2 regions of the Agromyces protaetiae genome follow, and region 1 is predicted to be linked to the other one. Evidence: predicted binding sites of a transcription regulator. Region 1 holds the regulator's gene; the other holds the start of a gene.

Evidence for each region. The regulator LexA, encoded in region 1, represses DNA repair genes until DNA is damaged. The targets are predictions, from matches to a motif close to TCGAACANNTGTTCGA.
Region 2: a site for LexA is predicted at 2,009-2,024, ahead of ET445_RS15990 (LysM peptidoglycan-binding domain-containing protein). Genes of this name have one in related genera too.

What each region holds. Positions count from the first base shown of each region.
Region 1 covers NZ_CP035491.1:3,050,803-3,055,211, reverse strand. Annotated here, with positions in the region: gene metE (5-methyltetrahydropteroyltriglutamate--homocysteine S-methyltransferase) at 1-774, shown strand, start outside; gene ET445_RS14225 (alpha/beta fold hydrolase) at 948-1,724, shown strand; gene lexA (transcriptional repressor LexA) at 1,831-2,520, opposite strand; gene ET445_RS14215 (LysM peptidoglycan-binding domain-containing protein) at 2,809-3,198, shown strand; partial or broken gene ET445_RS14210 (histidinol-phosphate transaminase) at 3,257-4,336, shown strand; gene hisB (imidazoleglycerol-phosphate dehydratase HisB) at 4,359-4,409, shown strand, end outside.
Region 2 covers NZ_CP035491.1:3,431,948-3,436,356, forward strand. Annotated here, with positions in the region: gene ET445_RS15975 (acetyl/propionyl/methylcrotonyl-CoA carboxylase subunit alpha) at 1-517, shown strand, start outside; gene ET445_RS15980 (nucleoside deaminase) at 578-1,114, opposite strand; gene ET445_RS15985 (DUF1345 domain-containing protein) at 1,227-1,961, shown strand; gene ET445_RS15990 (LysM peptidoglycan-binding domain-containing protein) at 2,077-2,835, shown strand; gene ET445_RS15995 (LLM class flavin-dependent oxidoreductase) at 2,922-4,097, opposite strand; gene ET445_RS16000 (APC family permease) at 4,183-4,409, opposite strand, start outside.

The sequences.
Region 1 (4,409 bases):
GCCGTCACCGAGCACGGCTGGGTGCAGTCCTACGGCTCGCGCTGCACACGTCCGTCGATCCTCTGGGGGGATGTCTCGCGGCCCGAGCCGATGACCGTCGAGTGGTCGGCGTACGCCCAGTCGCTCACCTCGCAGCACGTCAAGGGCATGCTCACCGGCCCGGTGACGATTCTCGCGTGGTCGTTCGTCCGCGACGACCAGCCGCTCGGCGACACCGCGCGCCAGGTCGCGCTCGCGTTGCGCGACGAGATCGCCGACCTCGAGGCATCCGGCATTCGCATCATCCAGGTCGACGAGCCCGCCCTCCGTGAACTGCTGCCCCTGAAGCTCGCCGAGCAGCCCGCCTACCTCGACTGGTCGGTCGGCTCGTTCCGCCTCGCGACCGGTGGTGCGGCGCCTGCGACGCAGGTGCACACGCACCTCTGCTACTCGGAGTTCGGCGTCGTCATCGACGCGATCCGCGACCTCGACGCCGACGTCACCTCGATCGAGGCCGCCCGAAGCCGCATGGAGGTCGTCGACGACGTGCAGCGGAGCGGCTTCGACCACGGCATCGGCCCGGGCGTCTACGACATCCACTCGCCGCGCGTGCCGAGCGTCGACGAGGTGCGTTCGCTCCTCGAGCGCGCGGTCGGCGCGATTCCGGCGCAAAGACTGTGGGTGAACCCCGACTGCGGGCTCAAGACCCGCGGCTACGAAGAGACCGTCGCCTCGCTCGAGCACATCATCGAGGCGACCAAGGCGGTGCGTGCGGAGATCTCCGTCACTGCCTGACCCGGGCTCGCCTCTCCTCCGCAGGCGACGCGGCGGGGTGCCGCGCCGATCGTGCGTCACCCCGTCGCCCCGGCGAGCCGGTCGTCCTCTTCTCGGGCCCGTCGGCGGTCGTCGTGGGCGACTCGCGGCGCGTTCGCGGCAACCGCACAGCCTCCGCGGCTACCTTCGTCGGCATGCAGCTCGCCGTCACCGAATCCGGCAGCGGTCCCCGGACCGCGATCCTCATCCACGGCATCATGTCGGACTCGCGCGCGTGGCACCGCGTCACCGCCGAACTCGAGACCCACGGCTTCCGCGTGCTCGCGGTCGATCTCGCGGGCCACGGGCGCAGCCCGCGCGCGAAGCGGTACTCGCCCGCAGCCTGGGCGGACGACGTCGTCGAGACGCTCGCACCCCTCCTCGACGGGCCGCCCGACGTCGTCATGGGCCACTCGCTCGGCGGGCTCGTCGCGAGCCTCGTGGGCGACCGGCTCGCGCCGCGCGCCGCGATCTACGTCGACCCCGCGTTCTCGTTCCCGCGGGGCATCCGTGGCGCGGTCTTCAAGGTGGCGTTCGCCATCGCACCCCGCCCGCGCCGCTACGCGCTCGTCAAGATGAACCCCAAGTGGAACCCCGAGGACGTCGAGATCGAACTCGCGACCCTCCGCGACTGGGACAAGCGCACGATCCTCGGCTTCGCCGACTCGCGCCCGCTCATGCCGCCGGCACGTCTCGTCGCGCCGAGTCTCGTCATCCTCGCCGAGAAGAGCCTCCTCATCACCGAGAAGGTCGCGGCGAAGCTCCGCACGCAGGGTATGTCGGTCTCGACCGTCGCGGGCACCGGGCACACCGTCTTCCGCGACGACCACCACGGGTTCATGGCGACCGTCACCGAGTGGCTCGCGGGGCTGCCCGCGCTCCCGGCGGCGGCCGCTCCGGTCGCGGCGGTCGCGCGCGACGCGGCAAGGTAGGCACGCGCGCTCGAACGACGCGCGGTGAGGGGCATCCGGATGTCTCGAGCCGCCCGGATGTCTCGAGCGCGCGCCGCGCGTGGAGGTGCTGGGGTCTCGACCGGCGTCAGACCGCCCGGAGCACCGCGACGATCTTGCCGAGGACCTCGGCCGCGTCGCCGAGGATCGGCTCGAACGCCGAGTTGCGGGGCAGCAGCCACGTGTGGCCGTCTCGCTGGCGGAAGACCTTGACCGTCGCCTCGCCGTCGAGCATGGCCGCGACGATCTCGCCGTTCTCGGCCGTCTTCTGCGCACGCACGACGACCCAGTCGCCGTCGCAGATCGCAGCGTCGATCATCGAATCGCCGACGACCTTGAGCATGAAGAGCTCGCCCTTGCCGACGAGCTGGCGGGGGAGGGGGAAGACCTCGTCGATCTGCTGCTCGGCCGTGATCGGCACGCCCGCGGCGATGCGGCCGACGAGCGGCACCATGGCGGCGTCGCCGACCGGGGCGGACTCGCCAGACGACCCGCTCCGCGATTCGATGCCCGGAAGCTCGATGAGCACCTCGAGTGCGCGGGGCCGGTTGGGGTCGCGGCGGAGATAGCCCGCGAGCTCGAGCTGGTTGAGCTGGTGGGTCACGCTCGACAGGGACGAAAGCCCGACGGCGTCGCCGATCTCGCGCATGCTCGGCGGGTAGCCGCGGCTTGCGACCGAGCGCTGGACGACCTCGAGGATCGCCGTCTGCTTCGCGCTCAGGCTCTTGCGCCGGCGGCTCGGCTCGGCGGGCGGTGTGCGTTGCGTGTCGGTGCTCACGGTTGGCCCCTCGTTGCGGCCGCGTTCTCGGTGCACGGGCCGGATGTCGGTGGTCGATGGTCGACTGTTTTCGGACATTCGAAACTGTATCCGGCGAGTCGGTGCGCGACAAACATCTGTTCGAGCGTGTCGCCGGTTCTCCGGGGATTCTGAGATGGGGTGAGGGTCTTGCGGACTTCGACATTCGAAGATACATTCGGAACAGAGATTCGCCTCCGGTGCTCCCGGCCGAGCGCCGGAGGCGGCTCGACCACCAGTTCAGATGCGGGTCCGCGTGAAGGAGGAACCATGGGCGAGGCGATCGCATTCGACGGATTCGCGGGTTTGGCGCCGCGCACGCTTCCGGTCGTAGCGTCGGTGCCACGCACACGTCTTCGGCTCACTCGGCGTGGCCGAATCGTCTTCACGTCGCTCGCGGCGCTCCCGCTCGTCATCTGGGCGATGGTCGCGGTCCTCGGGTCGGGTGCCGCTGCGGCCGGCTCGGCGACGGCAGGCGTCGGCACGACGGCCTTCGAGGTCGTGACGGTCGGCGCAGGAGATACCCTGTGGGAGCTCGCTGAGCGCATCGCCCCGACTGAAGACCCTCGCGAGACCATCGCGCAGATCGTCCGTCTCAACGGCCTCGACGACGCCGTCGTCCAACCCGGCCAGCAGCTCTCGATCCCGGTCGCACCCTGACGGGTCGGCGGCGTGATCTCCGTCTGACGCCCAGCCTGCCGCCGATACCATTGATCAGGTGACGACTCTCGACGACCTTCCGATCCGTGACGACCTCCGCGGCAAGACGCCCTACGGCGCCCCGCAGAAGTCGGTGCCCGTGGCCCTCAACGTCAACGAGAACACGCATCCCATCCCCGAGAGCGTCGCCCACGACATCGTCGCCCGCGTCGCCGCTGCGATCATCGGCCTGAATCGGTACCCCGATCGCGAGTTCACCGAACTCCGCACGGCGCTCGCCGCGTACCTCGGGCACGACCTCGACCCGTCTCAGATCTGGGCCGCGAACGGCTCCAACGAAGTGCTCCAGCACGTCCTGCAGGCCTACGGCGGCCCCGGCCGCACGGTGCTCGGCTTCGCGCCCACCTACTCGATGTACAGCCTGCTCGCGGCGGGCACCGGCACCGAGTGGATCGCCGCGCCACGCGACGCCGAGTTCGAACTGAGCCCCGAGACGGCCGTCGCCGCGATCGAGGCGCACGACCCCGACCTCGTCTTCCTGTGCGCGCCCAACAACCCGACGGGCACCCCGCTCTCGCTCGACACGATTCGCGCGGTCGTCGGGGCGGCGCGCGGCGTCGTCGTGGTCGACGAGGCGTACTTCGAGTTCGCCGACCCCGGCACGCCGAGCGCGCTCACCCTCCTGCCAGGTCGGCCGCGGCTGCTCGTCTCCCGGACGATGAGCAAGGCGTTCGCGTTCGCGGGCGCCCGCGTCGGCTACCTCGCAGGCGACCCTGCCGCGATCGACGCGCTCCGTCTCGTCCGACTGCCGTACCACCTGTCGGCACTCACGCAGGCGGCGGCACTCGGCGCGCTCGCTCACTCCGACGAGATGCTCGCGACCGTCGACGCGATCCGCGGCCAGCGGGAGCGCATCTTCGACGAGCTCGGCCGCCTCGGGTTCCACCCGTACCGCAGCGGCGCGAACTTCGTCCTTTTCGACGGCGTCGACGACCCGCACGCCGTGTTCGAGGCGCTCCTCGAGCGGGGCATCCTGATCCGCGAGATCGGGCTCGCGGGTGCGCTGCGCGTCACGGCGGGCACCGAGACCGAGACGACGGCGTTCCTCGAAGCGATCGCCGCCTACGCGCCGGCATCCGCCCCGACAATAGGATCGACGCATGACGACCGCACACCGCACCGCCCGCGTTCAGCGCGAGACGAGCGAGTCG
Region 2 (4,409 bases), 380 kb from region 1:
GTTCCACCGCGACATCGTGCGCAACCCGGCCTTCGCACCCGAGGGCGACGAGCCGTTCTCGGTGTACACGCGCTGGATCGAGACCGAGTATGACAACCGGCTCGAACCCTGGACGGGCGAGCTCGAAGAGGTCCGCGGCCCGGCCGCGCGCGCGAGCGTCGTCGTCGAGGTCGACGGCCGCCGCATCGAGGTCACGCTGCCGAAGAAGCTCGCGGGGGGCGGCGGCGCACCGGGAGCCCGCACGCTCGGCCCCGCCCCGAAGCGCCGCACGGCGTCGCACACGATCGACACCGCCACGGGTGACGCCGTCAAGGCGCCGATGCAGGCCACGATCGTCAAGGTCGCCGTCGCCGAGGGCGACCGCGTCGTCAAGGGCGACCTCGTGCTCGTCCTCGAGGCCATGAAGATGGAGCAGCCCATCACCGCCCACAAAGACGGCGTCGTCGGCTCCGTCAACGCCGAACCCGGCACGACGGTCTCGAGCGGCCACCTGCTGCTCTCGATCGCCGACGCGTAGGCGTCGCCTGAGATTCCGGATGCCCCGGCCGCACGCGTGCGGCCGGGGCATCCGCCTTCGTCAGCGCCTGGAGCGCAGGAGCGTCCGGTAGAGCTCGCGGACCTCGGCCGAGAGCTCGGGATCGGGCCCTGCGACGGGGACACCGGGTGCGACGACGGCGACCGGGAGCGGCGCGACCGGCCCCGGGGCGAGTCCTTCCTCGCGCCGCCACTGCGTGAACTGCTCGGTGCTCGCCGCGTAGACGATGCGTCCGAGCCCGACCCACGCGTGCGCGGCGCTGCACATCGGGCAGTGCTCGCCCGAGGTGTACACGATGCTCGCGCGCCGTTCGTCGGGCGAGAGGTTCGCGACGGCCCATTGCGCGATCGCGAGCTCGGGGTGCGCGGTCGCGTCGCCGGCGCCCTCGCGGTTGCGGTCCTCGAACCGCACGACGCCGGCGGCATCGACGAGGAGCGAGCCGAACGGCTCGTCGCCCGCATCGAGCGCTTCGCGCGCAAGCTCGAGGCATCGCCTGAGGTGCCTCCGGTCGCGGTCGTCGAGCGCGCGGTCGAGGTCGTGGCCCTCGCGGTCGGGCGTCGCGGCCGGCGGGTGCTCCATGCTTCGCGACACTACCTCGGCGACACCGTCCCCGCCGTGCAGGATCTGCCACGGCGCATCCATTGACCGCCGTTGTCTGCGATCGCCACACTGTCAGCATGGAGCGCACGACGTGACCGACGGGGCCGGCCCCGACGCATCCGCCGCCACGGCCGCGAGCGATCCGCCGCGCCTCGCGTTCGACTCGGCGCGCAACCGGGCCGCGCTGGTCGTCGCGGCGGCCGTCACGATCGCCGCCGCCGCCGTCTACCACGTGTTCGTGCAGTTCAGGGTGACGCCCGACTCGGTCATCGTGACGTCGTTCGTCTTCTGGATCGGCTACTCGGTCTCGTACTCGGTGCTCACACACCGAACGTTCACGAAACGCGACGCCGCGACCTTCCGCGCGTGGATCGTCGACACGACGACCGCCCGCCACCGGGAGCGAACGCTCGCCGACGCCGCCGGCGCAGGTCCGACGACGAACGCGCAGTGGGCGATCTTCGCGATCCTCGCCGTCGGGCTCCTCGTGATCGCGCCGGGCCTCCTCGACAGCCCGCTCGCGAACGCGCTCGCCCTCGGCGTCGTCGTGTCCGCCTGGACCGTGACCGTCTACGCGTACGCCGTGCACTACGCGCGGCTCGACGCCGCGGTCTCGAGCATCCAGTTCCCGGGCGACGCGTCGACGCCCGTGTTCATGGACTACTTCTACCTGTCGGGCCAGATCGCGACGACGTTCTCGTCGTCGGACGTGTCGATCGTGACCACCCGCGCGCGCCGCATGGTCACAGGGCAGACGCTCATCGCATTCGCGTTCAGCACGTTCATCATCGCGCTGCTGCTCGCGATCCTGTTCACCTCGAACTGAGCGGATGTCTCGGTGCGGCCGGGTGCATCGAGAGCACCTGGGCGCCGGCGAAGACCCGTGCGACGAACCGCGGGCGTGCATCGTGTCGTCGCCCCCGTTCTGCCAGACTCGGTCCATGTCTCGTGCCGCAGCCCTGAACGCAGCCCTGGCTCTGGCCTTCGGCCTCGCAGGCTGCACCGGCTCGACGCCCGACGACGCGACCGACGGCCGGCAGACGGCCGAACCGACGGCGTCCGTTCGACCGTCGTGGCCCGATCTCCCGCCGGGGGTGCTCGCGACCGGCGAGTTCGAAGGCGGGGCGCACGGCAGCGTGGAATTGTTGAACCGCGGCGACGGCATGCTGACGGTCGAGGTCGAGGACTTCGCGATCGATTTCCCTCACTATTCCGGGATCACCGCGCTTCCGTACGCATCCTTCCCCGACCCCGGATGCGACAGCCGCCAGATCGCCTGGGGTTTGGGGTACGAGCGGGCAGACGTGGTGCCCGAGGTGTACGAGGGAATCGTTCCTCTCAACGCATTCCGCGGCGACCCGAGCCTGATCCGCGAACTCATCATCCGAGACTTCGACTCGCCTGACGGTCTCGACGAGTGCACGGCCGCACCCGCGGCGAAGGCGGTGCTCACGTGGTCGTATCAGCCGCTTCGCTCGGGCCTGCGCGCAGTGGACTCAGGGGTGACTGGCGGCGCACGAGGAGACACCGTCATCGAGGACGCCGAGGTCGTCCGTTATGTCGTGGCCCCCGACGATCTCCTCGTGGAGGTCGCCGCCCGATTCGGGATGACCGCCGACGACGTCCGGTACCTGAACCCCGAGCTCGGGCCGACACTGCGCGCCGGCGAGACGATCTCGATGAACGCGGCCCAGCGCTGATCGCGGTCCTCTGACGGCTGCTGCGAGGCGCCGACGAGCCGGTGGATCCGATCGGGATGTTTCGTCAGTCGACCCTCCGGACGCCGCTACGCGGCGGCAGAGCGGCGGATGCCTCGCGGCGCGAGCTCGAGGAGCGGTGCGACGCCCTCGGCGAACCAGTACGCCTCTTCGAGGTGCGGGTAGCCCGACAGCACGAACTCGGTGAACCCCTGGGCGCGGTAGTCGCGGATGAGGGCGGCGACCTCGTCGAAGCTGCCGACGAGGGCGGTGCCCGCTCCCCCGCGCACGAGTCCGACGCCTGCCCAGAGGCCCGGGACGATCTCGAGCTCGTCGCGCGTGAGGCCGCCCGACACGAGCTCGGCCTGGCGACGCTGACCGACCGACGCCGACGCGAGGAACGACGCGCGCGCCTTGGCGACGACGTCGCGGTCGAGGCCCGCGACGAGCGCGTCGGCCACCCGCCACGCCTCTTCGGACGTCGGGCGCGCGATGACGTGCAGGCGGATGCCGTATCGGAGCGATCGCCCGAACTCCGACGCTCGGGCGCGCACGCGCGCGATCTTCTCGCCCGCCTGCACGGGCGGCTCGCCCCACGTGAGGTAGACGTCGGCGTGCTCGGCGGCGACCTCGATCGCCTCGTCGCTCGAGCCGCCGAGGTAGATCTCGGGCACGGTGTCGAGGCGCTGCAGCTGCGCGCCCTCGACACGGTAGAACTCGCCGTCGTGGTCGACGGGCTCGCCGCTCCAGAGTCTGCGGACGAGCGCGAGATACTCTGCCGCCCGGCGGTAGCGGGCGCTCTTGCCGACGCCGTCGCCGAAGGCGCGCTGTTCGGCGTCGTCGCCGCCGACGACGACGTTGACCCGCAGCCGGTCGCCGCTCACCCGCTGGAAGCTCGCCGCGATCTGCGCCTGCAGCGTCGGCGACACGAGCCCCGGGCGGAACGCCACGAGGTAGTCGAGGTCGCGCGTGTGCTGGCTGAGCGCCGTCGCCGACACCCAGCTCTCTTCGTTGTGACCGCCCGTCGGGATGAGCACGGCGTGGTAGCCCAGGTGGTCGACCGCGCGCGCGATCTGCGAGAGGTAGCCGATGTCGGCGCTGCGGCGCGGGGTCGCCGTCGACTCACCCGTATACGTGATCGCCGAGCCCTGGCTCACATCGGTGCGCGAGTCGCCCGTGAGCGGGATGAACCAGTCGAGGATGATCCCCTCGGGTGCCGCCGTTCGGACGGCTTCGGCGGCTTCGGATGCTTCGGACGCGGACACGTCGCGAGCCTATGCGCGGGGCCGCCCCGCGCAGCGGGATGTTGCCGCACGTGACGCGCCCCGAGGCATCCGCCTGACGCTCCCGCTATCGGTTGTCAGGCACCTCGGGCAGGAAGTCGGCCTCCTGCCCCTGCGCCGTCGGAAGCTCGATCTCGCTGATGCCGCCGCCGAGCCGAGACTTGCGGCGCCCGTAGGAGAAGTAGATGACGAGTCCGATCGCGAGCCACACGACGAACCGCACCCACGTGAGCGTCGTGAGGTTGAGCATGAGCCACACGCACAGCGCCGCCGACAGGATCGGCAGGAACGGCG